Regions from separate parts of the Paenibacillus sp. S25 genome, predicted to be linked through region 2. Evidence: riboswitches for the same ligand, from Rfam matches in the RefSeq annotation. Region 2 holds a riboswitch; the other holds the start of a gene.
What was found. A riboswitch is a leader RNA that binds a small molecule or an ion and turns the genes downstream of it on or off. The one in region 2 is predicted to bind ZMP and ZTP.
Positions count from the first base shown of each region.

Region 1 (8,130 bases), 1.5 Mb from region 2:
TCCTTCAGGAGCAGCAATCAGATTCATCATTTTAATTTGAGTGCAGCCTCTCTTTTTCAACACATCAATCGCCGCAATTGCCGAGCCACCCGTTGCAAGCATCGGATCAATCACGATCAATTCGCGTTCAGTTACATCTGTAGGCAGCTTCGTATAGTATTCTACGGGTTGCAGCGTCTCAGGATCGCGGAACAGTCCCACATGGCCTACCTTTGCTGCCGGCAGCAGCTTTACTACGCCATCCAGCATACCCAAGCCTGCACGCAGAATCGGAATAAGACCCAGCATACGACCCGAAATCACTTTACCTTCTGTCTCAGCAACCGGTGTCTGCACCGTAATGCTTTCCAGCGGGATATCCCGTGTAATTTCATAAGCCATCAATGTTGCTACTTCATCCACCAGCTCGCGGAAATCCTTGGTGTTGGTCCGCACATCGCGGATAAATGTAAGTTTGTGTTGGATCAAAGGGTGATCGCAAACCACCAGTTTCGCCATAATATATTCCCTCCGGTATTATCGTCACGTTCTTTCGCGCCAGCATATCGAACTATCCTGAGTCGAAAGGATCTATGTAACCTATTTGTACAAACCAAATAAGCACAGATGCAATGCGTGCCTGTAAATCCTGTTTATTATAACATTCCCTTGATTGATTTAACACCTGCCACCACAACCTTTTGTCAAGGGAAAGATATGACATGTAAAATACTTAATAGGACCGTTTCAGGTGTGACTTTTGTCACATAAAAAACACATCAAAAAGGCCCTGACGGCACTTGACCGTCAAAGCCAGTGGACTTTAAGCTTCCTGCCCGAGCTATAGCCTTTGCATTCTCTTGCATCATTCTTTTATCTATACTTCAAATTGTCCCATGCTTCCTGAAATTGCTGAAGCATTTCATCCTTCGTGATCACCCCTGCGATATAGGCTTGCATACTACTGCTTAAATCCTGATTCAGTCCCTTCGGGAAGCGTTGGAAGTTCCAGCTCCATATCTTGCCTTCCCTCACGTACCGAGATATTTCTGCACCTAGATCGCCTGTCGTCTCGTCACTGGACGTGATACTTTTGAAGGCGGGAACAAACTTAAATTCCTTGGTGATATAATGCTTGCCTGTTTCTGATGTGACCAACCAATTGAGAAATTCTTTTGCCTCCTGCTTCACAGGCGAATTTTTGTTGACCACCCAGTTCGAGGCTACTCCCACAGCAAGTCTACCTCCTGTGGAGGGATCATTGTCTATAGGCGCAGGCAGAATACCCAAATTCAAGTTAGAATTAATTCCATCCATTTGCGGTTGCGTCCAGTTCCCCTGGTGCATCATAGCAGCCTTACCTGTCGAAAATAGTGTCACTTGTGTATTGTAATCCGTCGTGAGCGGATTGCGGTTCCCATATTTTATAGTTAGGTCAAGCAACTTCACCCACTGATGGAACACGGGGTTACCGGGGATGCGAGCCGTTCCTTTGTTTAAATCCGTAACATAACTTTCCGGGTTCGGCTGTCTGGCAAACGGGATATTGATAAAATGGTTCCCCAGAACCCACCATTCCGCATACCCGTTAGCAAAAGGTATAATCCCTGCCACTTTCAGTCGCTTAGCTGCTTCCTCCAGTTCATCTATCGTCTGAGGCAGTTTGGTTATGCCCGCTTTTTTGAACAAATCCTTGTTATAAACAAAACCAAATCCTTCTAGGTTCATAGGCTGTCCATAAATCTTACCGTTAACCGTCATCGGCTTACGAGCGAAATCGTCCAGAACCTTCACCCATGGCTGATCCGACAAATCCTCCAAGTACTCCAACCACGTATCGCGGTCCTGGTAGCCCTCATTTGTAAAAATGTCCGGCTGATCGCCTGATGCGAATTTAGCCTTCAACGAAGCACCATAGTCCGTACCACCACCGACAGATTGGATATCCAGCTTGATGCCTGGGTGCGTTTTTTCATATTCTGCCTTCAGCTTATTTAGCGGTTCCGAAATCTCTACTTTGAATTGATAAATGTGTATTGTTTTCGTCTCACTCTGTTTAGCCTTCGTATTTCCACAACCTGCAAGTGTACATGCGAGCAGCACCATCAAGGAGATGACAAGTAACGCTGTTTTTTTCATCGGTTATCCCTCCCTTCAGCCTTTGACCGCACCGGCTGCAATGCCAGAAACGATGTATTTTTGCATCACCAGAAAAAACACAACAACTGGCGTGATCCCCAACACCAGTGCTGGCAACGCCAAGTCCCATTGCTTGGTGTACTGACCAAACAACATATAGGTTGCAATCGGAATGGTGCGCAGCTCAGGATCATTCAAAATGAGCGAAGGCAATAGGTAGTCATTCCAGATCCATAAGGTATTCAAAATAAGTACAGTTACGAACATAGGCAGCAGCAGTGGACAAACGATGCGAAAGAACACCCCGTACCGGGATGAACCGTCCACCCTTGCTGCCTGCTCGATCTCAATAGGTACCGTTTTAATAAAGCCATGAAAAAGAAAAACGGATAAAGGCGCTCCAAAACCCAGATAACATAAGATCAGTCCCGGTATACTGTTGTTCAAGCTCAATACGTTGGACACTTCCATAAGCGGCAACATAATCGATTGAAAGGGAACTACCATCGCAGCCACAAGCAAACCGAATAGGAACCGATTAAAAAGAGTGTCATGCCGAACCATCTGGTAAGCGGCCATCGAGCTGATTAGAAGCAAAAGCGCATTACAGACGATCGTGACAATCAGTGAATTCCCCAGTGCTGTGGGAAAGTTTATTTTATTCCAGGCATTAGCATAGTTTTCAAAACGGAAGGTTGTCGGCCACGAAGCGGAATGGGCCAAAATGTCGCCAAAGGATTTAACGGAGTTTACGAGCAAAAAATAGAACGGAACCAGAAAGATTAACCCGATCACAATAAGCAATATTTCAGCAACCCATGTGCCCAAGCGATAGTTTGACGTTTTTCCCATTACATTTCGACCTCCTTTTTCTTCGTGAGACGCACCTGAATGCTGGTAATGATCGCAACGACCACAAAGAAAATCATAGCTTTGGCAGTCCCTAATCCAAGTCGATTATTTGTAAACGCTTCATTATATATGTCCAACGCTACAGACTCTGTCGACTTGAAAGGTCCCCCCTTCGTGAGAGCCAAATTCAACTCAAATACTTTAAAGGACCAGGATATCGCCAGGAACAAGCAGACAGTCACCGCTGGCATAATAAGTGGCACTACGATATGACGCAAAATCTGTCTTCGGCTCGCACCGTCGATTTGGGCCGATTCAATAAGGGCATGCGGGACATTATTTAACGAGGATATGTAAATAACCATGAGATAACCTGCATATTGCCACACAAACACTATGACAGTTCCCCAAAAAGCAGTTGGCCCATCACCCAGCCACGGCAGTTTAAAAAAGGAAAGCCCTGTTGCCTCCCCTACTGCAGAAAAGCCCCGTACAAATATAAATTGCCAGATAAAGCCGAGCAGCAAGCCGCCAATCATATTGGGCATAAAAAATACAGTTCGCAGTGCATTACGGGTACGCAACGGTTTGGTAAGTGCATAGGCTAGGAAAAAACCAATCAGGTTCGTCAGAATGACACCACATACGGTAAACCGGACCGTAAACCAGAACGCATTACGGAAATCTGGATCATCCCTAAAAATATGAACGTAATTCCCTAGCCCGAGCCATCGAATATTTTCAGATACTCCATCCCAGTTCGTCATGGAATAATACAACCCCAGCAGGAACGGAATGACCATAATCAAGACGAAAAACAACGCCATCGGTCCTACAAATACGATTTGCTGCAATAATTGCGCGGATTTTCTTTGACTCAATGCAATCACTCCTTTGTCGTAGATCATGAAGGAACGCGCGCCATAAACCCTTACTGTAATCGCTTATTACCCAAAAATGTAAGTTTCGAGTCGTTCGGAAGCAAAAAAAGGCTGTTCTCCTCCGGCTTAAGGAAGGAAAACAGCCTATAACATAAAGATTATGAATGTCGATGAATTAGTATTGAGTTCCTGGATAAATTGGGAACTTATCTGTCAACTCGCCAACCGCTTGGCTTGCTTTGGACAATACAGTATCATCTTTCGGGTTTTTAAGGGTTTCGGCAATGATTTTACCGATTTTGACCATAGCCTCTTCATCCATACCACGAGATGTTGCAGCAGGTGTACCAATACGAATTCCGCTTGTTACGAATGGACTGGTCGGGTCAAAAGGAATCGCGTTTTTATTGACTGTGATGCCCACGGAATCCAATACATGCTCCGCTTCTTTACCTGTGATATTCAAATTGCGCGTATCCAACAGCATCAGATGGTTATCCGTACCACCAGATACAATGTTAATCCCCTCAGCCAGCAGTGTTTCAGCCAGCACCTGTGCGTTGCGAACTACGTTTTGCGCATAGGTTTTGAACGATGGCTGGAGCGCTTCACCCAAAGCAACCGCTTTGGACGCGATCACATGCATCAGTGGCCCCCCTTGAGTACCAGGGAAAATAGCTTTATCAATCGCTTGCGCCCATGCTTTACGAGTCAGAATCAGACCCCCACGCGGACCACGTAGCGTTTTGTGTGTCGTTGTTGTTACAAATTGGGCATGCGGAACTGGACTTGGGTGAATTCCCGCTGCCACAAGACCTGCGATATGTGCCATATCCACCATGAACAAAGCACCTACATCATTGGCAATGGAAGCAAAAGCTTCAAAATCAATAGTACGCGGATATGCACTCGCGCCAGCTACAATTAGACGAGGGCGGTGCTTAAAGGCTGCCTTGCGCACTTCATCGTAGTCGATGCGGAAGTTGTCTTCGCGCACACCATAGGCAGCAAAGTTATACAACAAGCCGGAGGCGTTTACCGGACTTCCGTGTGTTAAATGACCACCATGCGCCAGATTCATACCCAGTACAGTATCTCCAGGTTTGAGAGCTGCCAGATACACCGCCATATTGGCTTGTGCTCCAGAGTGAGGCTGCACGTTAGCATGCTCGGCGCCGAACAGTTCTTTCGCGCGGTCACGTGCGATGTCTTCAACGATATCTACATGCTCACAGCCACCATAGTAGCGCTTGTTCGGATAACCTTCAGCATATTTATTCGTCAGCACGGAGCCCATGGCTTCCATTACTGCTTCACTGACAATGTTCTCGGATGCGATTAGCTCGATATTGTGGCGTTGCCGTTTCAGTTCAAGTCCCATTGCTTCCATCACTGCCGGGTCACTTTTACGCAGGTGTTCCATCATGATTGATTACTCCCTCTCCATAGTCAATTGTTGGGTATACAAGCAAACGCCTGTTCCTCTGTTGGGTACCTCATCATCAATGCAAAAAAGATTAGTACAAACATGCCGCCATGCCAAATGCTAATCGCAGTTTCCGCCGACTTCTTGCTCCAGACTGTACACCGCCCGTTGTCCGCCAATAAGTGGAGGACGGGTGAACGCTGCTGTCACACGTGCTTCGCCAATCCAGCGAAGGCTTGGGCGAAACGGAACGGCAATGGGGCGCAGATGCATGCCAATCAGCGTTTCGCCGATGTCTATCCCGGCATGAGCCTGCACGTTCGCCGCCAAACACGCGTCGATCATAGAACGATAGGCGACGGTAGCCATAGAGCCTCCTGCTGTACGAACAGGAACAGCTGCAACCTCCATCAGTCCCAATCGCTCCAGCACAGCCCGTTCAACGACCAGCGCTCGATTCAAATGCTCACAGCATTGAAACGCCACATCAAAGCCATACTCCCTGCGAACGGACTCTACTCCAGACAACAGTTGCTGAGCCACATCGAGCGCTCCCGCCGTACCAATCCGACTTCCAGCCACTTCACTTGTGCTAACGCCAATAACCAGCAGGCGACCAGCCTTGAGACTGGCTGCTTCTGCGATTTCCCGCACGACAGAAGTGGTCTGTGCTTCCAGCGGAATCTCATGATCTAATTGTTCCACCATTGGAACCTCCTTTGGTTGAACAGCCTCTCAGAGACTAGGCACGGTCTCATGCCCCAAGTTCAACACACTCTCTCCTGATCACAATCTGACTATATTATAGCCGATGTTTCAGATTTCGAGCAGAAAAAATGGAAGAACCTTTAATGGAATCAACTCTCAGCTAAAAATCTGGCATAACTTGTATATGAAAAAAAGAGCAGTCCACACCTATGTGGAATTGCTCTTTTGCCCAGGCGACCGGCCGTATATCCGATGCTCCATCGTGGTTAATCCCACTTTTGTCGCCAGTCACATCGGATTCTCATTTTTCCACCTTATCTTAACGGATTAACCGCCGAAAATCAACAGATTCCGTACAAACAGATGAGTAATACCAATTTTATTCGGAAGAAGCCTTTAGCTTGTCCAGCAGCTTATGCAGCGCCGTACGGATTTCCGCAGCTGTGACATCGTAATCTTCCCGCGAACCGCCAAACGGATCAGAAATATCAAAGCCCGGAATCCGTTGGTGTAATTCAATCATTCGTTCACGCTCCTGCGCCGATAGCTCTTGTCCGAGTGAAGCCATCAACTGCTGTGAAGCATATAAACCATCCAACTCCTGTACATCATTCAACACCGCATCCCGGTTCTCCACATATTCCTTAAGCGTAAATACTTTGCCCGCCGTTTGGGGAAAGCGCTGAATTACGTGCTGTTTATGTCCTTGCGTCAAGGTTAAGATCAGATGCGCCCACCCGGCAAGCTCGTCGCTCAAAGGGGTGGAAGTGATCTGATCGGATATATCATGATCACGTAGAACCGCCTCTGCATGTCGGGATAACGGCGTGCCTTCCATCGCGGCTACTCCCGCAGAACGCACTTCCAGTTCTAGCCCATGCTCAGCAGCCAACTTACGCAGCATCCCTTCAGCCATTGGACTGCGACAGGTATTCCCTGTGCATACGAATAAGATATTCTTCAACGTTTTCACCCCCCGTATGTTAAAAAAATATATAAACAGAGGATTACTATAATTCTAATCCCTTACTATAATCCTGCATTTATTTTACACTGTCTACGCTAAAATCAAAACATAAACATAAAGCCGAATGCCAGCAAAATGGCACCGCCCACTGCTTCTCCATAATCTCCTAGATTGCGGCTGACCTTGCGACCCAGCAACAAGCCCAACATTGCCATTGCTCCCCCGCAAAAACCAAACGCCAGAACGGACAGCACCAGATCACTCTGGAACATACCCAGTGACACTCCTACAGAAAATGAGTCAACGCTCACCCCAAGTGCAAACAGCAAAAGGCCTAAAGGCGAACGATGATCCAACACCTGTACGCCGTCCCCTTTAAAGGAATTATACACCATATGCCCGCCCAAAAGGATGAGTAGACCCCCTGCGAAGTAGGCCGTCACATGACCTAATAAAGAACTCATATAATGGCCTGTGAACATTCCCAGCAATGGCATCAGAATGTGAAAAAAGCCAATAACAGTACTGATGCGCAGCACGTCTCGCAGGCGTATCCCCTTCATGCCGATCCCTACGCCCAGCGATAACGCATCCATTCCTAGCGCTACCGCCATGATCAGAATCGTTACAACCTGCCCGGCATGGGCAGAGGCTGCCAGCATACTCCATCCCTCCATTATCCGTCTGTTCTTGTACACGTTATGCGGACAAGGGGGAAATCAGTACAAGCATACACTGAAAGTACCCCATACCGAGACGAGGAAGGAGGAAAATTTAATATAAGAGGCTCTGATTCGACAGAAGCTACAAGCGGACGATTCGGTGACCTGCCGCTTTAAGCAGGCGGTTCATGACGGCGTCTCCCAATCCTTTCGGCGGACAGGATTCCGACAAAATGTAGGTGACGCCGTCCTCGTCGCAACAGCGCAGCACGCCATACAGGCGCTGCGCTGCCTCATGGAGCGCGTCCAGCTTGCCTAGCGTGTAGACGCGCTCTCCGGCGTAGCCGGCGGCATGCTCGTCGAACGCGAGCACTGCCGTGCGCTCCCCGCGCGCGGAAGCCTCCACCAGCGCGGCGCGAATCCAGCCCGTCACCTCAACGGACGACGGGCCTTGTACCACGCTCAAGCGGCCTCGCGGCGCGTAGTGCGTGTACTTCATGCCCGGTGAGCGCGGCG
Region 1 covers NZ_CP073683.1:5,432,941-5,441,070, forward strand. Annotated here, with positions in the region: gene upp (uracil phosphoribosyltransferase) at 1-498, opposite strand, end outside; gene KAI37_RS23785 (ABC transporter substrate-binding protein) at 853-2,118, opposite strand; gene KAI37_RS23790 (carbohydrate ABC transporter permease) at 2,134-2,970, opposite strand; gene KAI37_RS23795 (carbohydrate ABC transporter permease) at 2,970-3,851, opposite strand; gene KAI37_RS23800 (serine hydroxymethyltransferase) at 4,027-5,277, opposite strand; gene KAI37_RS23805 (TIGR01440 family protein) at 5,398-5,985, opposite strand; ZMP/ZTP riboswitch at 6,206-6,287, opposite strand; gene KAI37_RS23810 (low molecular weight protein arginine phosphatase) at 6,365-6,949, opposite strand; gene KAI37_RS23815 (manganese efflux pump MntP) at 7,054-7,614, opposite strand; gene KAI37_RS23820 (L-threonylcarbamoyladenylate synthase) at 7,757-8,130, opposite strand, start outside.
Region 1: another riboswitch for ZMP and ZTP. It lies ahead of KAI37_RS23805 (TIGR01440 family protein); the one in region 2 lies ahead of KAI37_RS04320 (bifunctional 5,10-methylenetetrahydrofolate dehydrogenase/5,10-methenyltetrahydrofolate cyclohydrolase).

Region 2 (8,130 bases):
CGCTCCTCAATCCGACTCAGTATGGAGGGCAAGCTGCCTTCCAAATAGATCAACACATCAGGGTGCGGGAAAAACGGTGTCATCACCATCGCCTCAAACAGGCTAGTATACGTTTCATAATCGGTAGGGTTCATCGTTCCCTGATCGGCATGCATTTTCGCAAAAATGCCTGTGTCCTCATAAATAGAACGATCCTGCACAAAACCTCCACCAGACAAGAAAATATTCTTTTGTTCCTTGAAGCGTTCCGCGAGAAAATAAATTTGCAAATGAAAGCTCCATCTTTCGAAATCGTGATAAAATTTCTCCAGATAGGGATTATGATCGACCTGCTCCAAAGAGGTTTTAAAACCAAGGCGTCCGGCCAAAGCACCAGTCAGCGTGGATTTACCTACACCCACTGTACCCGCTACCGTAATCAGGGCATTCGCAGGAATATTGTAATTATTCACTATATAAGCTCCTTTACATCGGAAACAATTTGTTTAAATTGTGCCTGATTTTCTACAAAATCAATTTCATTCCCGTTCACGGTCAATATACGAGGGGAAGGGGACTGTTCAGCGAGAAACTGAATGCCTTTATCATAATCTATTATCAATTGCTCCAGATAGGCGGGGTCCATCTCCTGTTCAAAAGAGCGTGCACGCTTGCGAATTCTCCCCAGCAAGGTATCCAAATCTGCTTTAATATAAATGATAATGTCCGGCTTAGGCATATCATCTGTGAGCAGATGATAGATTTGACGATATTTTTCGAGCTTCACACCCTTAAGCGTACGTTCAGCAAAAATTAAATTCTTGTAGATATGGTAATCAGAAATAACGGGCTGAGCTTTCTCGATATATTGCAGACCAGTATCCTCCAACTGCTTATACCGATTGCAGAGAAAGAACATTTCCAGCTGAAAACTCCACTCATCTATATTTTGATAAAATTTATCGAGAAATGGGTTCTCCTCGACAATCTCTTTGATTATCGGTAAATGTAGCTCGGTTGAAAGCATCGAAGCTAACGTCGTTTTACCTGCTCCGATTGGCCCTTCAACGGCTATAAATGGGGCTTGTTTCATGCAGTTCTGCTCCTCCTTGTACTCCAGTCCATCCTGTGGACAACTATCCTATTGTATCACAAGGTAGTACGCTAAAGGCATACCAAATCTATGGATAAAACAAAAAAAACAGAGCGCTACATTTTGCTTCATAGCGTCCCTGTTTCTCATTTAAACCAACCTTTTTCATTAAAACGTGTAATCGCCTCGATCCGGTTACTGACACCCAGCTTATCGAGAATGACTGAAATATAATTGCGCACAGTCCCTGTCGTTAAATACAGTTCACCAGCAATCTCTTTTGTATTCTTTCCGTCAGCGATGAGCGCCAAAACGGTCTTTTCACGCTCTGTTAGCGGGTTGACTTCGGCATAAGCATCATCGACCAGTTCTGGAGCGTAAATACGTCGACCTGCCATAATACTTCGAATGGAGGAAGCCAGCTCTTCACTGGGACTGTCCTTGAGCAGATAACCGTGTGTCCCCGCCTTGATCGCTCGTTCAAAATACCCGGGGCGAGCAAACGTAGTTAAAATCAGTACCTTGCAGTTCAAGGCTTTGAGTTCCTCAGCCGCATCCAATCCGCTCTTTATCGGCATTTCGATGTCCATAATGCATATATCTGGCTGGTGCAGCTTCACCAGTTCTATAGCTTCTTCCCCGTTGCTTGCTTTTCCGACTACTTTCATGTCCTCTTCCAAGTCTAGCAGGGAGGCTAGAGCACCCAGCAGCATACGCTGGTCCTCCGCGATAACAATTCGAATCATGGCCCCACCTCCTCATTTGGCTTTTCAGGGATATTGGGCACTTTAATGACCAAGGTCGTTCCCCGATCTGAGCGAAGCTCCATACACCCGTTCACGAATTCGAGCCTTTCCTTCATTCCTTGCAGGCCATTTCCCCGAAAGGCCCCATTTTCCCCCGTAGCACCGACTCCATTATCCTGAATCCGAAGGGTTAATTCCTTACGAGACGGCTCAATGGTGATGGAACAAGCGGTGGCTCCACTGTGCTTAACCACATTTGTCACTGCTTCCTTCATACACATACTAAGTACATTTTCATTCATTAATGATGTATGCTCCAGCTTCGGGTCGCCCTCCAAGGTCAATTCAATGTGAGCAGCCTTTAAGATCTGCCGAATACGTAACAGCTCATCCTCTAGTCGCATACCGCGCATTTGAGTAACCATTTCCCGCACCTCTTTTAACGCGCTTCTCGCCGTGAGACGAACATCGTTAATTTCAGCATGAGCCCGCTCCGGGTACTGATCCATCAGTTTGCCCGCCAAATCGCTCTTCAACCCGATGAGTGACAGCTTCTGACCTAAGGTATCGTGCAGATCACGCGCAATTCTTTGCCGTTCCTCCAGCTTAATCAATTCCGATATTTTCTTATTGGCATCCTCTAATTGGACCTGGAGCCGATCGCTTTTGTTGCGATTAAAATTCGTAATCGGAAGGAGAATCACACCGATCAGATTGAGCAGGATAAAAGGAATCTGTTTAATAAAGACGGGATTCTGAGATACAAAACCGTAATTGATCAATCCAATCGTAATAACCATTAAAATTATATACAGCGTCGTAAATGCAGCCTTACTTTTAATATTACCGATCAAATAGGCGATAAATATGGAAAAATACATATAGCTAAACAGCAGTGTCATGGTAATCGATATGGCAATCTGTACACTGGTCCAAAAGTATATGAGCCAGCCTTTTGAGACAAAAGCCAATACATAACATGCAAAGAATACCAAAATAATAGCAGTACCCAGAATAATATGACTTGTAGATGAAGAGCTAAAGTAGTAAAAGGGCAGGATATAAAAGACGACCCACACGTAAGGACTAAGCCCTGTATTTCTTTGGAAAATCTGATACCATTTTTGCATCCTGCCACCCTCTTCTACTTCACATGACTTATATCCTTTATCTTATCATACCACTGGTCTCGTCTGCTCGAAAGCACCAAAGGTGAAGCCTTTCCTGGGGGTGCCCGCCGCTTACGCACTCATGAATGATAGTTCACCCATGCCCCTCATTCGAGAAATAGCTGCCGATCAATAACTGTGAACCGCAAATGAACACTTTGATTAGAAGCGTCCATTTTGCGGGAACTGATCTCAAGCTTAAGCCATTCGCTGTACACTCCACCCACTGCACCAGATCGTGCTTTGAAATGGGACTGGTCTATATTTCTGATCAGCTCGTTCATGAATTATACATACCTGACATTATTAAATTTCTTTTCTATATCTTTAGCAAATTTTCCGCCCTCATCGGCTAAATGTTTTCTCATAAAGAATCCACCAAAACCATTTATCCATGCTGCAAAAGCCAGTAGCCGAGATGGAAAGTCCGCTCCAATCGTACAACTAAATTCGCAAGAGTTGTTATCAACAGGCGTGACCTTCATTTCCCATGGAACTCCAACGATGGCAGGTATCCATCGCCATATATATGCTTCTGTCTTGTCAGAGTAGAAACGCAAATGATCCTTTGTGTACTCTTTTAATTGATAGTGCTGAACAATCATCTCATTCCCCATATTTTCCACATTAACCATATAGAATTCACCATTTTCAAAATAACTGCCCATTGCCTTGTGAGCTTTTGAAAATGATTCATATTCAGCTGGAGTCATCTCAGTTACCCATTTGTACAAATCCACATTTTTAGCTGCAATCTGCAATTTAAATTTCTTTGTCATTCTCATCTTCACTATCCTTCTTTCCTGTAATTTTTCTTGTGAGTTCATCGTGCCAATTCATAATCATTTGAAAATATTCTTTGCCAAACATCAACGTCGCGTTCTCATATACATCCATCTCATGAACGTGCTTCTCTTCTATTAAGGCAAGCTTGTTATATTCACAGGCGACAGTGGTTTGAAAGCTGGCAATCAAACGAACAACCTCAAGGTCGTCAAGATATTTATAGAAGAAAAGTTTACTCAAATACTCATAATTAAAAGGGGAAAAAGTACATGGTGTTTTTAACCATTCTATAAATTCAACCTTCCCTTTTTCCGTAATACCATATGATTTTTTGAATCTGCCTTCCTCTACCACTTCTTCATAGTTGATAAGCTCCCCCTTTTCCATTTTTTTCAGCATAGGATATATGCTTCCGAAGCTGGCATCAATAAAGTTGGAAGTGCTTATCGTCATCTTCTGCTTGATTTCATATCCTGTCATATCCTTTTCGCAGAGGAACCCAAGTATTACATAAATCAACATAAAAACTATTCCTTCTTTCCTGGCATAGTGAATTATCCTTCTGAAATCAAAGGGAACTTATCTCTGTTTATATGTAGTTAATTTTTTATATATAATCGATATATATCGTTTCGATATATAAAAAGTAAAGGTTGACGATCGATTTGTCAATAGCGCTTGCTAAAAAAAGAATGAAAAGTACTGTATTTTCAATATAAACAAAAAAATCCAAAAGGATGTTATCCCTTTAGATTTCTCAAAGTAAACTGCAATTTTTCAACATCTCTTCAGAAGAGTTTTGTACAAAGTTATTTTCTTTCTGTGCTTACAACAGGTGTAGGGATGGGTTTCGTAACTGCAACACGTTTGCTGAGGAGCGGCTTCACTTGTTTAAAGGTCAAAAAGGTTTTCGTATTTTCATCCCAAAGTCGGAACTTCAAAGATTGCAGACTGCTACTCACTGTGATCGTGGTTGCCTTTTGAAGTAACGGTGTCGCTTCATGCGCTTTTTCCAAATTATAATTTGGCACTTTAGGACTCAAGTGATGAACGTGATGAAATCCGATATTGCCCGTAATCCATTGCAATACTTTAGGAAGCTTGTAGTAAGAACTGCCTTCTACGGCTGCATTAATATAACTCCACTCTTCATCATGCTCAAAATACGAATCCTCAAATTGGTGTTGTACATAGAACAGCCAGATTCCCAACATACCAGATACAAAAAAGATAGGTGCCTGTACCAGAAGGAAAGCCTGCCATCCAATAGCCCATGACAACAGTGCGTACAATACAACGATGGATATATTCGTCACATAGGTGTTCATTTTTTCCTTGCGTTTGGCTGTCTTGATATTAAAGCGATAGGAAATCAAAAAAGTATAGATCGGACCTAGTCCGAACATAACCCAAGGATTTCGATATATGCGATAGGCCAACCGTGTCCATGTGGAAGCCTCTGTGTACTCTTCTACCGTAAGCACCCACATGTCACCTGTGCCTCTTTTATCCAGATTACTGCTGGTTGCATGGTGGATCGCGTGACTATTTTTCCATTGGTGATAAGGACAGAGCGTAATAATGCCTGTAATCGTTCCCACAATGTCGTTCAGCTTGCGGCTTTTGAAGAAGGATTGATGACCACAATCATGAAAAATAATAAACGTCCGTACCACAAACCCCGATGCAACAATGGCAATTGGAAGTGTGAGCCAGTACGAAACCGACAGACTAAGATAAGCAGCATACCACAATAGGATCAGTGGACCCAAGGTATTGATGAGTTGCAGAACGCTGGATTTTGTGTTTATTTTCTCGTAGGGAGCCATATTTTTTTTCAATTGGGCTAATGGGAGTTGTGTCATACTCATTATGATCCTCCTTTAAAATGACGCCTATACCTTGATCCTGTTAGGCGTACATGTTGATCTAATCTCAGTATAAGGTAAAGCCTCTAGGCGCTGTAGTCATAAACGTCAGCTCGGGTATATGACATTTGTCATATAGACAAGTAACACAACCCGTTTTCCAAATGTTCGCGGGTTTCTTTTCTGATGATTATTTGTTAAAATATAAGGTATAATAACGCTGTATGTGACTGGCGAAGTCAGTGGAATGAACCACGAGGGAGCATACAAAAAAAGCGTACCGTTCGCCTGGGAGAAGTATTTGCAGAGGATTCGTCTGTCTTGACGACCTTGTGCAAATACTTTTTTTCGTTTTAAGACCATGACACCCTGTTGATAAATCATGCGATAAATTCAGAGGAGGCTCGGACGATGGCTATAATCATGAAATCCAAAGAAGCAGCTGAGCAAGTATATGCAACGATCCGTTCACAGGTAGAAAAAATGAAGCAGCAAGGACACCGTCCCCATCTGGCGACCCTATTGGTAGAAGGCGATCCGGCATCTGCATACTATGCACGGACCAAGCAAAAAATAGCGGAGAAGCTGGGCATCTCATTTCATCTCCATACTTTTGATCGTCATGTTAGCGAAGCCGAGCTACTGCACCTGATCGGCAGTCTGAACGATGCATCCCATGTACATGGCATTATGCTGGAACTGCCGCTTCCCCAACATCTTTCTGCCTCCGTTATTAAACAATCCATCGCCCCCTACAAGGATATTGATGGAATAACACCTGATAACAAGCTGGCTACCGTAACAGGTGACGCCGGACTATATCCCGCAACACCTCAAGCCTGTATCGAGCTGCTCAAGCATTACGGTCACACCTTGGCAGGCAAAAATGTCACTCTCGTGGGCATCGGGCAGACAGTGGGACTTCCCCTTTTCCACATGCTGCAAAGAGAAAATGCCACCGTTACCGCCTGTCATGCAGGTACGCGTGATATCGCAGAGCATCTGAGCCATGCAGACATTGCCTTCGTTGCAGTCGGATGCCCTGATGTGATTACGCAGGATATGGTCCATCCTGGTCTGATTCTCGTGGATGCAGGAATTAACGAGACGCTGGAAGGAAAAATCGTGGGTGACGCTGCTTCAAACGTGGGTGAAAAGGTACATGCCATTTCTCCGGTTCCCGGCGGTGTTGGCACCTTAACGACTGCGATTTTGTACAAAAATCTGCTCAAAGCGATACATCTGCAACACTACTCCAGAGAGGTGGTCTATTCATGAGTGAACTGTCGTGGAACAATTCCATCGGACATTTTCTGCAAGAGGCTGCAAGTGCAGCGCCTACCCCCGGCGGAGGAAGTGTATCCGCATTGGCTGCGGCACTAGGCGCGGCTATGACCTCCATGACCGCCAACCTTTCACAAGGAGAAAAATATGCGCACATCCATGAACAAATCACGGATGTCATTAGTAGCATGGAAAGATTGTCTACACATTGTGAGGAACTAATGGTCGCAGACATCCAATCCTTTGAACAGTACATGACCGCACTGCGCTTGCCCAAGGAAACAGACGAAGAAAAGCGCTATCGTACCCATTCCTTACAGACAGCGGTGATCGCTGCCATTGAGGTACCCATGCGTCTGCTGGAAGTATGCCGGGACGGATTGTCGCAAGCCTACAACATTGTGGAAATGTCCAATAAAAATGTGATTTCGGATCTTGGCATCGGCGCGATCCTGTTCGAAGCAGCAGCTCAATCTGCCCTGCTTACCGTCGACATTAACCTTGCTTCGCTGAAAGACTTGGACGTCAAATACTCCTATGAGACCAAGACAGCCGCACTCATCCGTGAAATCGGACAAATCAAAGACCAAACCTTGTTGATGGTGCGCAGTCGAATAGCGAATTAGTCTGCTCATAACCGTGTTTAACCTGTTCCAAAACATTTCTTCAAAAAATAACTGATTGGATACAAAAAGAAGATACTATTGAAATTACGACGAAATAGTCAATAAAAAACCAGTCCAAACATGATTCATGTTGGACTGGTTTTTTATGCTATATACTGCGTATATTATACGACTTCCTATCTGTTTTGGACAATTCGTCACAACGCAGAATCTCACACCTATTGTTTAGCTTTATTCTCTTTTTCTCTTTCGACCAGCATATCTACGATCATATCAATTTGCCCGGTAATAGCGATTGGATCATAGCGATAATATGTATCAAAATCGTTAAAGAACACTCTATTGTTCTTTACCGCAGGAAGATTCCCCCATACAGCGGACGATTTCAGTTGCTTGAGCGCGTCACCCTTTTTCTCCGGGTCATACGTAGTCAGGAACATATAATCTGCGTCATACTGTGGCAATACCTCCATCGAAAGCTGCACCGTTTGTTCCTTGGAGTTCGCTGTTTTCTTTGGCATGTTCAGTTTGAGCGCATTGTACACAGCTTGACCGCCCCGCCCCGCATTGTCGCCAAAG
Region 2 covers NZ_CP073683.1:955,834-963,963, reverse strand. Annotated here, with positions in the region: gene KAI37_RS04360 (deoxynucleoside kinase) at 1-452, opposite strand, end outside; gene KAI37_RS04355 (deoxynucleoside kinase) at 452-1,072, opposite strand; gene KAI37_RS04350 (response regulator transcription factor) at 1,219-1,818, opposite strand; gene KAI37_RS04345 (sensor histidine kinase) at 1,815-2,948, opposite strand; gene KAI37_RS04340 (hypothetical protein) at 3,095-3,271, opposite strand; gene KAI37_RS04335 (hypothetical protein) at 3,275-3,772, opposite strand; gene KAI37_RS04330 (PadR family transcriptional regulator) at 3,750-4,295, opposite strand; gene desA (Delta(5) desaturase DesA) at 4,583-5,644, opposite strand; ZMP/ZTP riboswitch at 5,858-5,942, shown strand; gene KAI37_RS04320 (bifunctional 5,10-methylenetetrahydrofolate dehydrogenase/5,10-methenyltetrahydrofolate cyclohydrolase) at 6,053-6,919, shown strand; gene KAI37_RS04315 (cyclodeaminase/cyclohydrolase family protein) at 6,916-7,551, shown strand; gene KAI37_RS04310 (ABC transporter substrate-binding protein) at 7,770-8,130, opposite strand, start outside.